DNA from 3 places in the Paenibacillus kyungheensis genome. Region 2 is predicted to be linked to each of the others. Evidence: riboswitches for the same ligand, from Rfam matches in the RefSeq annotation. Region 2 holds a riboswitch; each other region holds the start of a gene.
The links. Region 2 has a riboswitch for S-adenosylmethionine ahead of PQ456_RS15785 (2-hydroxyacid dehydrogenase). Riboswitches for the same ligand answer to the same signal wherever they lie in the genome.
Positions count from the first base shown of each region.

Region 1: it holds a riboswitch for S-adenosylmethionine, as region 2 does, so the genes downstream of both, metA (homoserine O-acetyltransferase MetA) here and PQ456_RS15785 (2-hydroxyacid dehydrogenase) in region 2, are expected to answer to the same signal.
Region 3: it holds a riboswitch for S-adenosylmethionine, as region 2 does, so the genes downstream of both, PQ456_RS17995 (methionine ABC transporter ATP-binding protein) here and PQ456_RS15785 (2-hydroxyacid dehydrogenase) in region 2, are expected to answer to the same signal.

Region 1 is NZ_CP117416.1:1,550,283-1,555,125, reverse strand. Features, by position in the region: gene PQ456_RS06795 (trans-sulfuration enzyme family protein) at 1-799, opposite strand, end outside; gene PQ456_RS06790 (aminotransferase class I/II-fold pyridoxal phosphate-dependent enzyme) at 806-1,996, opposite strand; gene metA (homoserine O-acetyltransferase MetA) at 2,044-2,985, opposite strand; SAM riboswitch class I at 3,123-3,256, opposite strand; gene corA (magnesium/cobalt transporter CorA) at 3,722-4,657, shown strand.
Region 2 is NZ_CP117416.1:3,690,617-3,695,459, reverse strand. Features, by position in the region: gene PQ456_RS15795 (LacI family DNA-binding transcriptional regulator) at 1-691, shown strand, start outside; gene PQ456_RS15790 (molybdopterin oxidoreductase family protein) at 718-2,769, opposite strand; SAM riboswitch class I at 2,995-3,086, shown strand; gene PQ456_RS15785 (2-hydroxyacid dehydrogenase) at 3,331-4,359, shown strand; gene PQ456_RS15780 (FGGY-family carbohydrate kinase) at 4,331-4,843, shown strand, end outside.
Region 3 is NZ_CP117416.1:4,190,424-4,195,266, reverse strand. Features, by position in the region: gene PQ456_RS18000 (COX15/CtaA family protein) at 155-1,120, shown strand; SAM riboswitch class I at 1,300-1,448, shown strand; gene PQ456_RS17995 (methionine ABC transporter ATP-binding protein) at 1,632-2,648, shown strand; gene PQ456_RS17990 (methionine ABC transporter permease) at 2,648-3,316, shown strand; gene PQ456_RS17985 (MetQ/NlpA family ABC transporter substrate-binding protein) at 3,450-4,283, shown strand; gene PQ456_RS17980 (hypothetical protein) at 4,410-4,843, opposite strand, start outside.

The DNA of each region.
Region 1 (4,843 bases), 2.1 Mb from region 2:
CAGTACTTTTTTCAGAATGATTCATTCTAGCTGCAAGAGTCTTCATTCCCCGAATAAGTAACCAGCAATCTTGAGGGCCAAGTACCGTTCCCAGTCCATTTTGTAAATGCTTGAGTTGAGCACCAATCTCAGGAGTACGTGCAACCGCTAATCCTGCCAGTACATCACTATGTCCACCTAGAAACTTAGTCGCACTGTGCAACACAATATCAACGCCCATTTCGATCGGACGCTGATAATAAGGAGTCATAAACGTATTATCTACCATAGTAAGTAGATGATGTTCTTTCGCCCAAGCGGTTACTGCGCCGATATCTGTAATTTTGAGCGTTGGATTCGATGGTGTCTCCATATAGACAGCTCTTGTGTTAGAACGAAGCGCATTTTTCACTTGATCCAGATCGGTCATATCTACAAAGCTAATCTCGATATTCATTCGATTCAAAACAGTAGTCAGAAAACGATATGTACCACCGTACACATCTTCAGTCACGATTACATGATCACCTGCGGATAGAATCAGAAAGGCAGTAGAAATCGCCGCCATTCCTGAAGCAAAAGCATATCCTGAAGCTCCGCCTTCTAACAAAGCAATATAATCTTCTAACGCTTGACGGGTTGGATTGCCTGAACGACTATAATCATGAAGTGGTGGATTCGAGATATCTTCTTGATGAAAAGTAGACGCTTGATAGATCGGTACACTGGATGCACCTGTTGTTTTGTCGATTTCAGCACCAAAGTGAATCAGTTTGGTATCTATTTTGCGTGAAGCTTGACGATCTGAAGAATAAGTCATTATCGATCACGCTCCTTCTACTTCAAGGCGTGCTACTTCCAGCGCTTGATCAAGATCAGCGATCAGATCATCAATATGCTCAATTCCTACAGAAAAGCGCAATAGACGATCATCGACACCAATCGCTTCACGAATCTCAGTTGGAATATCTGCATGTGTCTGTACGGTTGGATACGTCATTAATGATTCAACGCCCCCTAGACTTTCAGCAAAAGCAATCAATTGAATACTTCGTAAAATCGGTTCAATATAACGCGCATCTTTCACTTTAAACGAAAAGATACCTGTATTTCCGCTAGATTGGCGATTTTGGACATCATATCCCGGATGATCCGGTAGTGCAGGATAAAACACTTCTGCAATCTGCGGATGATCTACCAAATGTTTTGCCATTGCTGTAGCATTGTATTCATGACGCTCCATCCGCAATGCCAATGTTTTCATTCCACGCATTAATTGATACGAATCGGTTGGGGACAATACGGCTCCGATAGAGTTGTGCAGAAAAGCCATTTCAGCGGATAATTCTTCCCCTTTGGTCATAATCAATCCTGCTAACACATCATTATGTCCACCTAGATATTTGGTAGCACTATGAATCACGATATCTGCTCCCAGTTCGATCGGACGCTGGAAAAAAGGAGTCAACAGCGTATTATCAACAATCGTCAGCAACTGATGGCTTTTCGCCCAAGTAGCTACTGCTTTGATATCAGTAACCATCATTAACGGATTAGTTGGCGTCTCGATAAATACAGCTTTGGTATTTGGTTGAACTATTTTTTCTAACGCTTCTAGATCATTGGTATCTACATAAGAAGCAGTTACTCCAAATTTGGATAAAATACGCTCCAACAGACGGTATGTGCCACCATACAGATCAAGCGATACGATCAGATGATCTCCCTGACCGAAAAGCGCAAAAATGGTCTGTAAGGCAGCCATACCGGAACTACAGGCAAATCCTGCATCTGCTGATTCTAATGCTGCCGCCGCTTGTTCTAGTACAGCCCGAGTTGGATTGGTTGTACGAATATAATCAAAGCCTGTACTTTTACCAAGAGCGGGATGACGGAAGGCAGTTGATTGATAAATCGGAAAATTAACTGCCCCTGTTATCGGTTCATTAATCGAACCGATCTGTGCCAATTTGCTTTCAATGTTAAGAGTTCGTTCGCTTGAATGATGATCCGTCATACTATAATTCCTCCTCTGAAATAACAATCGATTGGGTTGATCTCAAATTAGATACAGTAATTACCTGCTTCAGCTTTGGCACTTTCCAAATCATATGGTGTTTCTTGGTATACATAATAGTTTAACCAGTTGGAAAATAATAAGTTGGCATGAGCACGCCATGTAGAAGGCGGTGTGCGCGATGGATCATTATTAGGAAAATAATTTTTCGGCGGTGCGACATCCATTCCTTTAGCGATATCACGTTCATATTCCCATTTTAATGACAATGGATCATATTCAGAATGCCCTGTCACAAAAATTTGACTGCCATCTTTAGTAGCGGCTAGATATACTCCTGCTTCTTCCGATTCTGATAAAATCTCCAGTTCAGGAATCTTGGCAATATCTTCATGACGTACTTCGGTATGACGGGAATGAGGCGCAAAGTACAACTCATCAAATCCTCGTAACAATTTTACATTTTCTTTATTTAAAGTATGTGGAAATACACCAAAACACTTTTCAGGCAAATCGACTTTGGGAACACCGAAATGATGGTACAGCCCTGCTTGTGAAGCCCAACAGATATGCATGGTTGAAGTAACATTCTTTTTACTCCAATCAAAAATCCCTTGAATCTCTTCCCAATAGTTCACATCTTCAAAGTCCATTGTTTCTACAGGAGCGCCTGTCACAACCAGACCATCAAAGCGTAGATGTTTGACTTCTTCAAATGTTTTATAAAATAAGTTCAAATATTCAGTCGATGTATTTTTGGAAGTATGGGATTGTGCATGTAGCAAATAGATATCAATTTGAAGCGGGCTATTTCCGAGTAAGCGTAGTAACTGCGTTTCGGTTGTTTCTTTAGTAGGCATCAAGTTCAATATAGCAATTCGCAATGGACGAATATCCTGTTGAAATGCTTGGCTATCATCCATTACGAAAATATTTTCTCCAGTTAATACTTCTTTGGCAGGTAAGCTATCCGGAATCTTAATTGGCATGTTCGTTCACTCCTTGGATGTGTGTATTTCTTATCATTTCAGGAGAAAGGTTCATTATAAGTATATACAAAAATGACCTTTCTCCTGATACTTGAGAAAGGTCATTTGCGATATGTTCGCGTATATAATAGACGCCTCTCTCATCTGTCAGCAGATATTAAGTCTAGAATGATCCATCAACTTATATCTCTGCAAGAATTAGCACCGTGCGGTTATACCGCCGGTTGCCGGGTTTCATCGGGCTAGTCCCTCCACCTGCTCTTGATAAGATTTGCTTATTCAATTTAAAATAACATGTTTTGATACTTTTCTTATACCATAATTTATACTATTCTACGGTCTGCCGTCAAGTGCTGTGAAAAATGTATTAGATTGAACCGATAAATAAGTTGTTGGTAACTATATTGGTTGATTTAAAAAGAGGTTTCTTATTTAAGCTTGAAAGGCTTCCACGACCACGGTATACTTAACAAGTATTTGACGTTTTTTCATAGTTTTCATAAATATCTAAATCAAAAAGAGGTGAATTTCAAAATGGAAGGCGACCCGAGGCCCAGTTGGCAGCAGGACGGATGGACAAATTGCAGGAAACAAACGACAACCATAGGGCACTGGAGTAACGCGCCATTATTGAAAAATCTTCTCCGTTTTTCATAAATTATAGCGAAGCTTTGTAAACAAGTGTGCGGTTGCCGCTTCTTTCCCTGCTCATTTCATAATAAAGGAGTAGAACACAATGAAAGTTCGGCACGTCAATGCTGGAGCATTTACTCCAGTAGAAAATATTACCGACACACTGGTAGCACCTGAAGAAGGATTTTATTGGATAGACGCAGATTTGGAAGATTTGATTGAACTACAACCACTTTTTATGCTTCATGATCTGGCTGTAGAAGATTGCTTGAGTGAAGAAGAACAGCGTCCTAAGATCGAAATTTATGAAAGTCATTATTTTATTGTAGTCAACAGTATTCGTTTTGATAACGAAGAGATTTTTTTGCGCGCCTTGAATATTTTTCTAGGACGGCATTATATTATTACAGTGACCAAGCAGAAAATTAATGAATTGCGTGTTCTCAAACCGATTTTATGGGAAGAAGAAGTGAGTCGTGCTGATAAATTTATGTATTTGTTAATTGACCTTGTCGTTGATAATTACTTCGCTGTCGGTGACCGGATCGAAGATCAGATCGAACTACTGGAAGAAAATATATTGATGCATACCAAAAAATCGCATCTGAACGAAATTATTGGTTTGCGTGGCGAAATTTTATGGCTCAAACGTGTATTGGGACCTCAGCGTGAAGTCATCAATACATTGAATAAAAAAGACCTCCGTTTGATCGATGATCAATTGCAAAAATATTTCAGTGACGTATATGAGAATGCGGTTAAAGTATCTGAGATGTTTGATACGTTCCGCGATCTGATGGGTAACTTACGAGAAGCTTATCAGTCCAGTATCTCTAATCGTGCGAATGAAATCATGCGTGTATTTACAGCGATCACAACAATATTTATGCCGTTGACTGTAATTACTGGTATTTATGGAATGAACTTTGAAGATATGCCTGAATTGCATTGGCGTTTCGGTTATCCACTGGTGATCGGGATTATGATTACGCTAGGTTTGACTATGTTTTTCACTTTCCGCAAAAAAGATTGGATCTGAAAAGATTAAAGCTGTCCTTATTCATCGTCAATTGATGAACAAGGACAGCTTTTTTTGATTTCACTTGGTCGCGCTTATGGTGCCAAGTGCTGATGGTAAGATATTTTGCTAAAGCAAAAATCACTTTTTTATTTTACGGGTCGCACTTATATTGCCAAGTGCTATAGGTCGCGCTTATGGTGCCAA
Region 2 (4,843 bases):
GACTTCGTATAATCCAGATCAAGAACGAGAATATCTACATATGCTCAGTACAAGACAGGTGGATGGAATCATTGCATGTTCACGTGTATTACCCTGGGCAGAATTACAATCATACAGTGATTCAGGGCCGATCGTTGTCTGCGAATATACAGAAGAATCCAATCTATCCGCTGTATATACCGATCATTATGGAGCTTTTTGTAGCGGGATTCAGTACTTATTAGATCATGGGTATACTCGTATCGGTTATTGTATCGGTCGCAAAACAAGTGCAAGCAGTCAGGAGCGATTTCGTGCATACCAAAATACACTCCATGCCGCAGGGCTTGAAGTGTATCAGGAGTGGATTTTTCCAGATTGTATCCATATGAGTGATGGTGAACAGATTGCCAAGCGGATTGCGACTATGGAGTCACCTCCGTCTGCGTTAATTGTAACAGGGGATGAAGCCGCCGCAGGTGTTATGTTAGGCGCACGTCAATATGGATTGCGTATTCCTGAGCAGTTAGCAATTATCGGGTATGATAACCAACCGATCTCTGCCGGATTACAACTCACTACGATCGATCAGAATTTACAAGAAATCGGCAGACAAGCGTTTTCTTTATTTTATGAACGTAGCCTTGATGCTACTATCATGCCGGTCAAGCGACAGATTCCTTATACGTTAATCGAACGCCATAGTGTGTGAAGTGAACGATTATTGGATAAAAGGAGTTAACTTAATTTTTTGATTACATCGACACGACCGGAGAAGAAGGTTGCACCACCGCCCATATCAGCCAAGCGATCTGACGTGAGTGCATTGACTAGATGGGTAGCTTGCTGATTGTCAGTGTCTGCCCATAGCCCCTGGCTGACGACAACGCCGGGCAATACATGTTCACCTACAGTAGCAAGCAGTTCACAAGACCCCCGTTCATTCCAGACGGTTACCCAGTCGCCATCTTCAATACCAGCATTTTGCGCATCTATTGTATTCATAAATAGCTTGGGTGACTTTTCAAGACCGATATGTTTGGCATTGTTCGAAAAGGTTGAATTTAAAAAGTTATGATTAGGCCCCGGTACAAAAATATAAGGATGAGTGCCCTGCTCATGAAGTGGTGTATAGGTTGGTAGTGGTGGTAATCCATCACGTTCCATATCGGCTGAATATAGTTCAATTTTGCCACTTGGTGTAGGCAGACGATCCGGGAAAATATATTGTCGATCTGCTTTGACATATTGATGCTGAACTAATGAATCATACGTAATATTTTTCAGTGCAGGATTAGCAGGATGATCCAGCGCTTGCCGAATTAACTGCTCATCACTATCTTGTAATGCTTCATCTTCATAACCCATGGTCTTAGCAAGCAAACGAAATACTTCGGTATTGGATTTGCTTTCTCCATATGGAGCAACAACTGGTTGTTGAATCTGCATATAATGATGCCAGTACGAAGCATAGAAATCGGTATTTTCAAAAGCAGATGTTGCTGGCAAAACGATATCTGCATATTTAGCTGTTTCAGTTAAAAAGAGATCGTGCACAACAGTAAACAAATCGTCTCGTGCTAATCCTTGTCTGACAAGCGTAGCTTCTGGAGTCACAACTGCTGGATTAGAATTGTACACATATAGCGATTGCACAGGTTCAGACTCCTCTAATAATACCCGTCCCAATTGATTCATATTAAAAGAACGAGTATTGCGATTAGCCAATAAGTCTGGACGTTGTAATGCATTTTCATTAAATGTTAGTTGGAACGTATTAGACTTAATAGCACCGCCACCGCGTACTAACCATTGTCCTGTGATAGCAGGTAGGCAGGCAATCGTACGTACATTCATCCCGCCGTTATCATGATGTTGTAGACCATTTCCGATACGAATCAGAGCAGGGCTAGCATCGCCATACATACGAGCTAATTGATATAGATCATCGACAGGCACGCCTGTAATTGTGGATACAGTAGCAGGGTCATATTGCTTTACATGCTCACGCAATTGTTCGTGTCCTACTGTATATTGCTTCATAAAATCCTCATTCACTTTGTCTTCAGCAAATAAAATATGCATCATCCCTAGAGCGAGTGCACTATCTGTTCCTGGCAAAATCGGAATAAACCAATCCGCAGATCGTCCAGTTTGATTTTTGTGCACATCGATCACAATAACTTTAGCGCCTTTTTTGCGAGCTTGTTGCGCTAAAGTCACTTGATGCATATTAGTGCTAACTGCATTAATGCCCCAGAAAATAAATAGCTTTGTATCTACCGTATCTTCAGGATCGGTACCAATACTGCCACCCATTGTATATTTATAACCTGCTGAACCAGCGGCTGTACAAATGGTGCGCTCTAAAAGACTTGCCCCCATCCGGTGGAAAAAGCGGCGATCCATCCCTTCAGCAGATAGATTGCCCATATTGCCATAGAAGCTATACGGGAGAATACTTTCAGGGCCGGAAGTGGATATTAATGTTTTCCACTTGGAAGTAATTGTAGTAATCGCTTCTTCCCAAGAAATAGGTTCAAAAAGACCTTCGCCTTTTGCTCCGATCCGCTTGAGCGGAGTAGTCAGGCGCTTAGTATCATAGATACGTTCTGTCATATTACGAACTTTGTTACAGATGTTCCCTTTGGTAACAGGATGATTAGGATCTCCAGCGATTTTGATAATTTTACCTTTTTCTTTATGAACAAGCAGTCCGCACTGATCAGGACAATCGAGCGAGCAGACTGAAGGAAATACTCCATCTTGTTGATCAACATAACTAGACATACATCATGCTCCTTTCGTAATACCCATACCTTAATAATGGCAGAAATAGACTTTGAATACGTTATAAACTATCATAAATTAAATTTTAGATTTAATGTTGACTTTTTTACTAGGTTTAATTAGAATAAAGAAAATTATTTCGAATTCGACAAATTTAGATGTTTTATACCTTATCGTGTCTGATATCGATTTGCAAGTTTTTTTCGACAACTACATACATTAGATTTTCTATCCAGAGAGGTGGAGGGACTGGCCCTATGAAACCTCGGCAAAAACGTGCCAATTCCAGCAAGCTTGAATCGCTTGGGAGATAGGAAAGCAGGATGAATTATTGCATTATTTTATTCGTATGATTTGAATATTATAATGAATAGATAGCGAACCTCTTTCCTTGATGTGGGAAAGAGGTTTTTTGTATATTGTCGGTGAGTCAGTTGATTATATTGTCAAATGATGACGTTATTAGTAGCAAACCAAGAACTCTCTATATCAAGTCACTTTCTTACTTTAAAGCTTCACTTAAATAACACTGCACCTAAGTGTACCAAAGGAGATTGAATAATGAAAATATTAATTACTGCCCCTTATCATGAGCAAGGTCGTCAACAACTAGCAGATACGTTTGGAGAAGTCATTTACCGTTGCTGGAAAGATCATGGGCAAGCTTATCAAGAAGATGAATTAATCTCTTTATTACAATCAACCGGAGCAGATGCGATTATTGCAGAATTGGATCAAATTACTGAAAAGGTGATTAAAGCTGTACCTCAATTGCAATTTATCGGTGTCTGTCGAGGAACTCCTTCTAATGTAGATGTACCTGTAGCTACAGATCGTCGTATTCCTGTTTTCTATACGCCAGCACGTAATGCACAAGCTGTAGCTGAAATGGTAGTCGGTAGTCTAATTACCTTTTTACGCAGTATTATTTCATCCAGTCAATGGTTAGAAGCAGGGGAATGGCAAAGTGGTAGCTTAACTGCTTATCTCAAGTTTAAAGGCAATGAACTGGCTGGCAAAACAGTCGGTATGGTTGGTTTTGGAGCAGTGGCCCAGCGTACAGCAGGCATACTACGGAGCTTCCCTTGTGATATTCGTTATTACGATCCCTATGTAACCAGCCCTGATCCGCGTGATCAAAAAGTATCGTTAGCTGAGTTATTTGCTACAAGCGATATTGTATCGATTCATTTACCTGTAACCGAAGATACCAAAGGATTAATCGGTACAGAATTATTGCAATCAATGAAAAAAGACGCCATTTTTGTAAATACTGCCCGTTCTGTAGTAGTAGATCATCATGCACTGGTTGAACAATTACAACAAAATCAGATTCGTGGAGCGATTATCGATGTGTTTGATCAAGAACCGCCACTTCCTAAAGATTATGAACTGATTTCATTGCCAAATGTTTTAGCAATTCCACATTTAGCAGGTGCCACTTATGAAGTTGAAGATCATCATGTAGAAATTATGAATACGGCACTCATAGAGTGGTTTGAGCATCATAACACCGCAGTGAAAGTACTTTATAATAAAGCGATTTTGGAGGATATTAACGATGACACAACAAGCCTATCTAGTCTTTGATATCGGTACCGGTAATGCTCGTGTAGCTGTTGTCGATATCAACGGTAACGTATTGTCGATTGAGCGAGCTGATATTTTGTATCACAATGACAATCAGTATCCAGATGCACGTCATTTTATACCGGAAGTACTGTGGGAACAGATTGCAGGGCTTGCTAAAGTAGCACTATCTAACGTTCCTGATATTCAGATTATCGCTGTCACTTCAACGAGCCAGCGTCAAGGTATCGTACTGATTGATGAAGCAGGTGAATCTTATCTAGGATTACCGAATATTGATAATCGGGGACGTGAGTGGGAAGAACACTATAGCGACCAAGCTTCTATTTATCCGATCACAGGCAGAGCACCGTCTGCTTTATTTTCAGCAATGAAATTAGTCGGATTACGGGAGCGTCATCCTCAGCAGTATCAACGATTGAATCGTTTTACCAGTATTAGCGATTGGGTAACGTATGCGCTTAGTGGTGTGTTAAGTTACGAA
Region 3 (4,843 bases), 500 kb from region 2:
ACTCATTATATTCACAAAATTTAGTTACATAGTATTGTGTGGATATTGATCATTTTTTGTCACAAAGGATACGGTAGTAATTACTAGTGATTCGTTATAATAGATAGTGACTATAAACAATGTCACTATTATAAAATAGCGGGTGATTCTCTAAATGGCAAGAAAGTTCAGAATAACAACTACACATCTAAAATGGTTGAGCTTTGTCACCTGTGTTGTTATGTTTTTAGCAACAATGGGAGGACTTGTAGTAACCAAATCAGGTTCAGGACTCGGTTGCGGAAATGAATGGCCGTTATGTCATGGCCAATTTGTACCTGCGTATACGATTTCTTCATTGATTGAGTATTCGCATCGAGCTATTAGTGCTCTGGCAGGCTTAACAGCATTATTTTCTTTTATCGGATTTATCTTTTTTAATAAGCATCGTGAGCTTAAAGTATATGCATCATTAACATTGCTATTTGTTTTGGTACAAGCCGTTATGGGTGCATTAGCAGTTGTATTTTCACAATCTGCTCCAATCATGGCACTACATTTCGGATTTGCAATGATCGCTTTTGCTAGTTCGTCGATGATGGCGCTTGGTGCAAGGCGGATGGATCAGCAAAAAGGTGATTTACCGATTCCAGATGAACCACCGGTGAGTAAAGGAATGCGTAATCTAACATGGTTCGCAACTATCTACACATACATGGTGGTATATACAGGAGCCTTTGTCACACATACCGATTCTAGAGGTGGGTGTTCTGGCGTATTACTATGTAATGGTTCTATCTTACCTGAATTATCCGGTGGGGTAGCGGTAGCATTTTTCCATCGGGTAGCCGCTTATAGTTTGTTAATCGTTATTGCAGTACTAGCGCATTATGCCTACCGTCGTCATCCGTATAATCCAGGTATTCGTAAGCTTGGAGTGACTGCGATTGTATTTATTATCATGCAGATTCTAAGTGGTATGTTGAATATTGTAACGATGAAAATACCTGAGTGGTATTTCTTCTCCAGTATGTTGCATACGTTGTTGATTCAGATTTTGTTCGGTGTGTTATGTTATATGAGTGTGCGTGTATGGCAATTAAGTCGTGGTACACGTGGCAAATTAGGGCAAAATGTATAACCGTATGAACTATTTAGATAGCAACAAAAAGTGAATATACATCCAAGAGATTGCGTCAGATGAACAATTGATGAAAAATTTCTAATTTCCTTAGGAAATATTCATTTTTGCTTTGACAAAGAGTGTGAAGTTCACTATACTGAGAAAAGATTTTCATTTTCATTCGAATTTTTCATATTTTCTTATCGAGAGTGGTGGAGGGACTGGCCCGATGAAACCCGGCAACCGATTTTGGAATAACTATTACGTAGTTTTCCAAAATGTCATGGTGCTAATTCCTTCAAAATGGCGTGTGCAATTGGTACATGGCGATTTTGGCAGATGAGAAGGAAGTATCTCTAATAATAGAGAACCCTTTTCTGCGAAAGGGTTCTTTTTTTGTATAAAGAAGAGAGAAGTGAATACCGACATATATGATAGCGAGAATATATCCGACTTATTCGATGGTTTATATATGATTAATGTAATATGAATGCAGGAATGAAGAAGTACAAGGAAGGAGCACCTATCTGTGATTGAATTAAAAAGTATTACTAAAACGTATGGTAAAGGGAAAAATCTAAGCCCTGCGTTAAGCGGTATAGATTTGAAAATAGACAAAGGCGAGATTTTCGGCGTTATCGGTCACTCCGGTGCAGGTAAAAGTACATTGATTCGATGTATTAATTTACTAGAACGTCCAACCTCTGGTGAAGTATGGATCGATGGTGTGGAAATGACCAAGCTGAACAAAGCGCGCTTACAAGCAAGACGACGCAAAATAGGTATGATTTTTCAACACTTCAATCTATTATCTTCAGCGACAGTGTATGAGAACATCGCTTTTCCTTTGCGCTTAGTCAAAACACCGGAACGCAACATTAAAGAAAAAGTGAAAGAATTGTTAGCTCTAGTTGGATTGGAGCAACATGCCAATAAATATCCTGCTCAATTATCAGGTGGACAAAAGCAGCGTGTCGGCATTGCTCGCTCGTTAGCTAGTGATCCTGATGTATTGCTTTGTGATGAAGCGACATCTGCGCTTGATCCTCAGACTACAAATTCGATTTTAAAATTGCTGGTCGATATCAATGAGCGCTTTAACTTAACAATCATCTTAATCACTCATGAAATGCATGTTATTCAGAGCATTTGTGATAAAGTAGCTGTTATTCATCGGGGTGGTATTGTAGAACAAGGTCCTGTAACAAATGTCTTTTTGAAGCCACAGCATGAAGTGACACGTGATTTTATTTTAAATGAGTCTAATAATGCTGAATTACTAATTACTTCATGGACAGCACCAAATGTTCCTAATTCATTGACTGTCAAAGTGTCTTTCTTAGGAGATAAAACGTATGAATCGATCCTTTCGCAAACGGTACGTCAAACTGGAGTCGATTTTGCTATTTTGCAAGGAACGATTTCAACGTTAAAAAATGTACCTTATGGACAGTTGATTGTTCGCTTTGAAGGAACAGAAGGAGATATTAAGCGTACACTCGATGGATTGACCGCTGAAGGTCTCGATGTGGAGGTGATCAACTGATGGGTGAATTAGATTTCTCACAAATTGATTGGAATGAATTCGGTACAGCGACCTTAGATACACTCAAAATGGTAGGCGCTTCTGGATTATTTACATTAATTCTAGGATTGCCATTAGGCATTTTGTTATTTATTACAGGGCGTTCTACTGTAGCATGGGTGCGTTATTTCTATGCAGTCATCGCGTTTATCGTTAATATTTTGCGTTCGGTTCCATTTATTATACTGATTGTGGCGATCTTACCATTAACGCAAATTCTAGTAGGAACAACGATTGGTGTACTTGGAACGATCCCACCATTAGTTATCGCTGCCGCACCGTTTTTTGCTAGATTGGTCGAAACTGCACTTCGTGAAGTCGATCGTGGTGTAATTGAAGCAGCGAATGCGATGGGAGCTTCCTTGTGGCAGATTATAACGCGCGTACTTGTACGCGAAGCAATGCCAGGGCTATTAGCAGGCTTAACCGTTACTGTTGTTGCGCTAGTCTCTAATACAGCGATGGCAGGGATGATTGGTGCAGGAGGACTTGGAACACTTGCAATCAACTATGGTTATTATCGCTATGATACAGCGATTATGCTAGTGGCTGTAGTCATCATGGTTATTATTGTTCAAATTCTACAAATGCTTGGTGATCGTCTAGTGGTTCATTTTTCGAGAAGATAATCGGTAATACAAAAGAGATTGAGCACAGAGTAGTTATTCTGCTGAATATTTATATGATAATAGATAATCACGAATATTCAGCATTTGTATCATATACGTATACCAATCCAAAACCAATAAAGGGGTAGAGAAGATGAAAAAATGGACTTTGATTTTGCTAAGTATTATGTTGGTTGCTATCGTATCTGCTTGCGGTAACAAAGCAGCAGACAACACAGCGGCAACAGGAACAACAGAAGGCGGAGCAGAAACCGTAACATTGAAAGTAGGCGCAACAGCTGTACCTCACGCTGAAATCTTAAAACATATTCAACCTGCACTTGCTAAAGAAGGCGTAAATTTACAAGTTGTCGAATTTACAGATTATATTCAACCTAACGTTCAATTGAATGGCAAACAGTTAGATGCAAACTACTTCCAAACATTGCCTTACCTTGAAGAGCAAAACAAATCTCGTGGTATGACTTTAAAAGCTGTACAACCAGTACACATCGAGCCTTTCGGTGCATATTCTACAAAATATAAATCAATCGATGAATTGCCAGACGGTGCAAATATCGCAATCCCTAACGAAGTATCTAATGGAGCACGCGCTTTGATCTTGTTGGCTAACAATGGATTGATTGAATTGAAAGACAAAACAAACATCACTTCTTCTGTAAAAGATATTACAGCTAATCCTAAAAACTTTAAATTTACACCGATGGATGCGGCTTTTATCACTAGACAATTAGGTCAAGTCGATATGGGTATGATCAACATGAACTATGTATTAGAAGCTAAAATCGATCCTAAATCTGCATTGTTGACTGAAACAAGTAGCGCACCATATGCTAACTATTTAGTTACACGTGAAGACAACCAAAATGATGCAGCTATCGAAAAATTGAAAAAAGCTTTAACTTCTGATGATGTTAAAAAATTCATCGAAGATACGTACAATGGTGCTGTAATCCCAGCATTTTAATTAAAATGTACAACTAAAAATAAGGTTATAGCCAAAGTTATGATTTGTAATCAAATACAAATGATAACGGGCTATAACCTTATTTTTTTATCTAGTATTTCGCTGATCGATGGCGATCGTTACATCCTAATCATTTACAACACTTGCCTGTACTTTTAATTTTCCTGTAGATCCATCGGTAGTTACCGCAAAGATATTCCACAGCCCCCACGAAGCTTGTCTATATACATCATATAAAGGTAAATTCCATTGTTGCTGCTGACCAGGTGCTAAACTAGATTTCATAAGATTTCTGGTATCATCAGGAAAGTTAATTTCGTAATCGATTGTTTGATTGCCTGTATTTTTCAAGATCAATTTTATATCTACATGATTTTGATATGTAAAAGGAATATTAGCTTGACCTCCAGAGAGTATAAATGTCTGTTGTGGTAACCCTTTAACTTTTGAAGTAAAACGGGTCTGTTGATGGGTTACCAGGTTGTCTATCTGTGTGTGCGTTAGAGTAGAACGATTCACAGAATGGTGTAACACATGATGGCTAGTTGCGGTATCTGCAA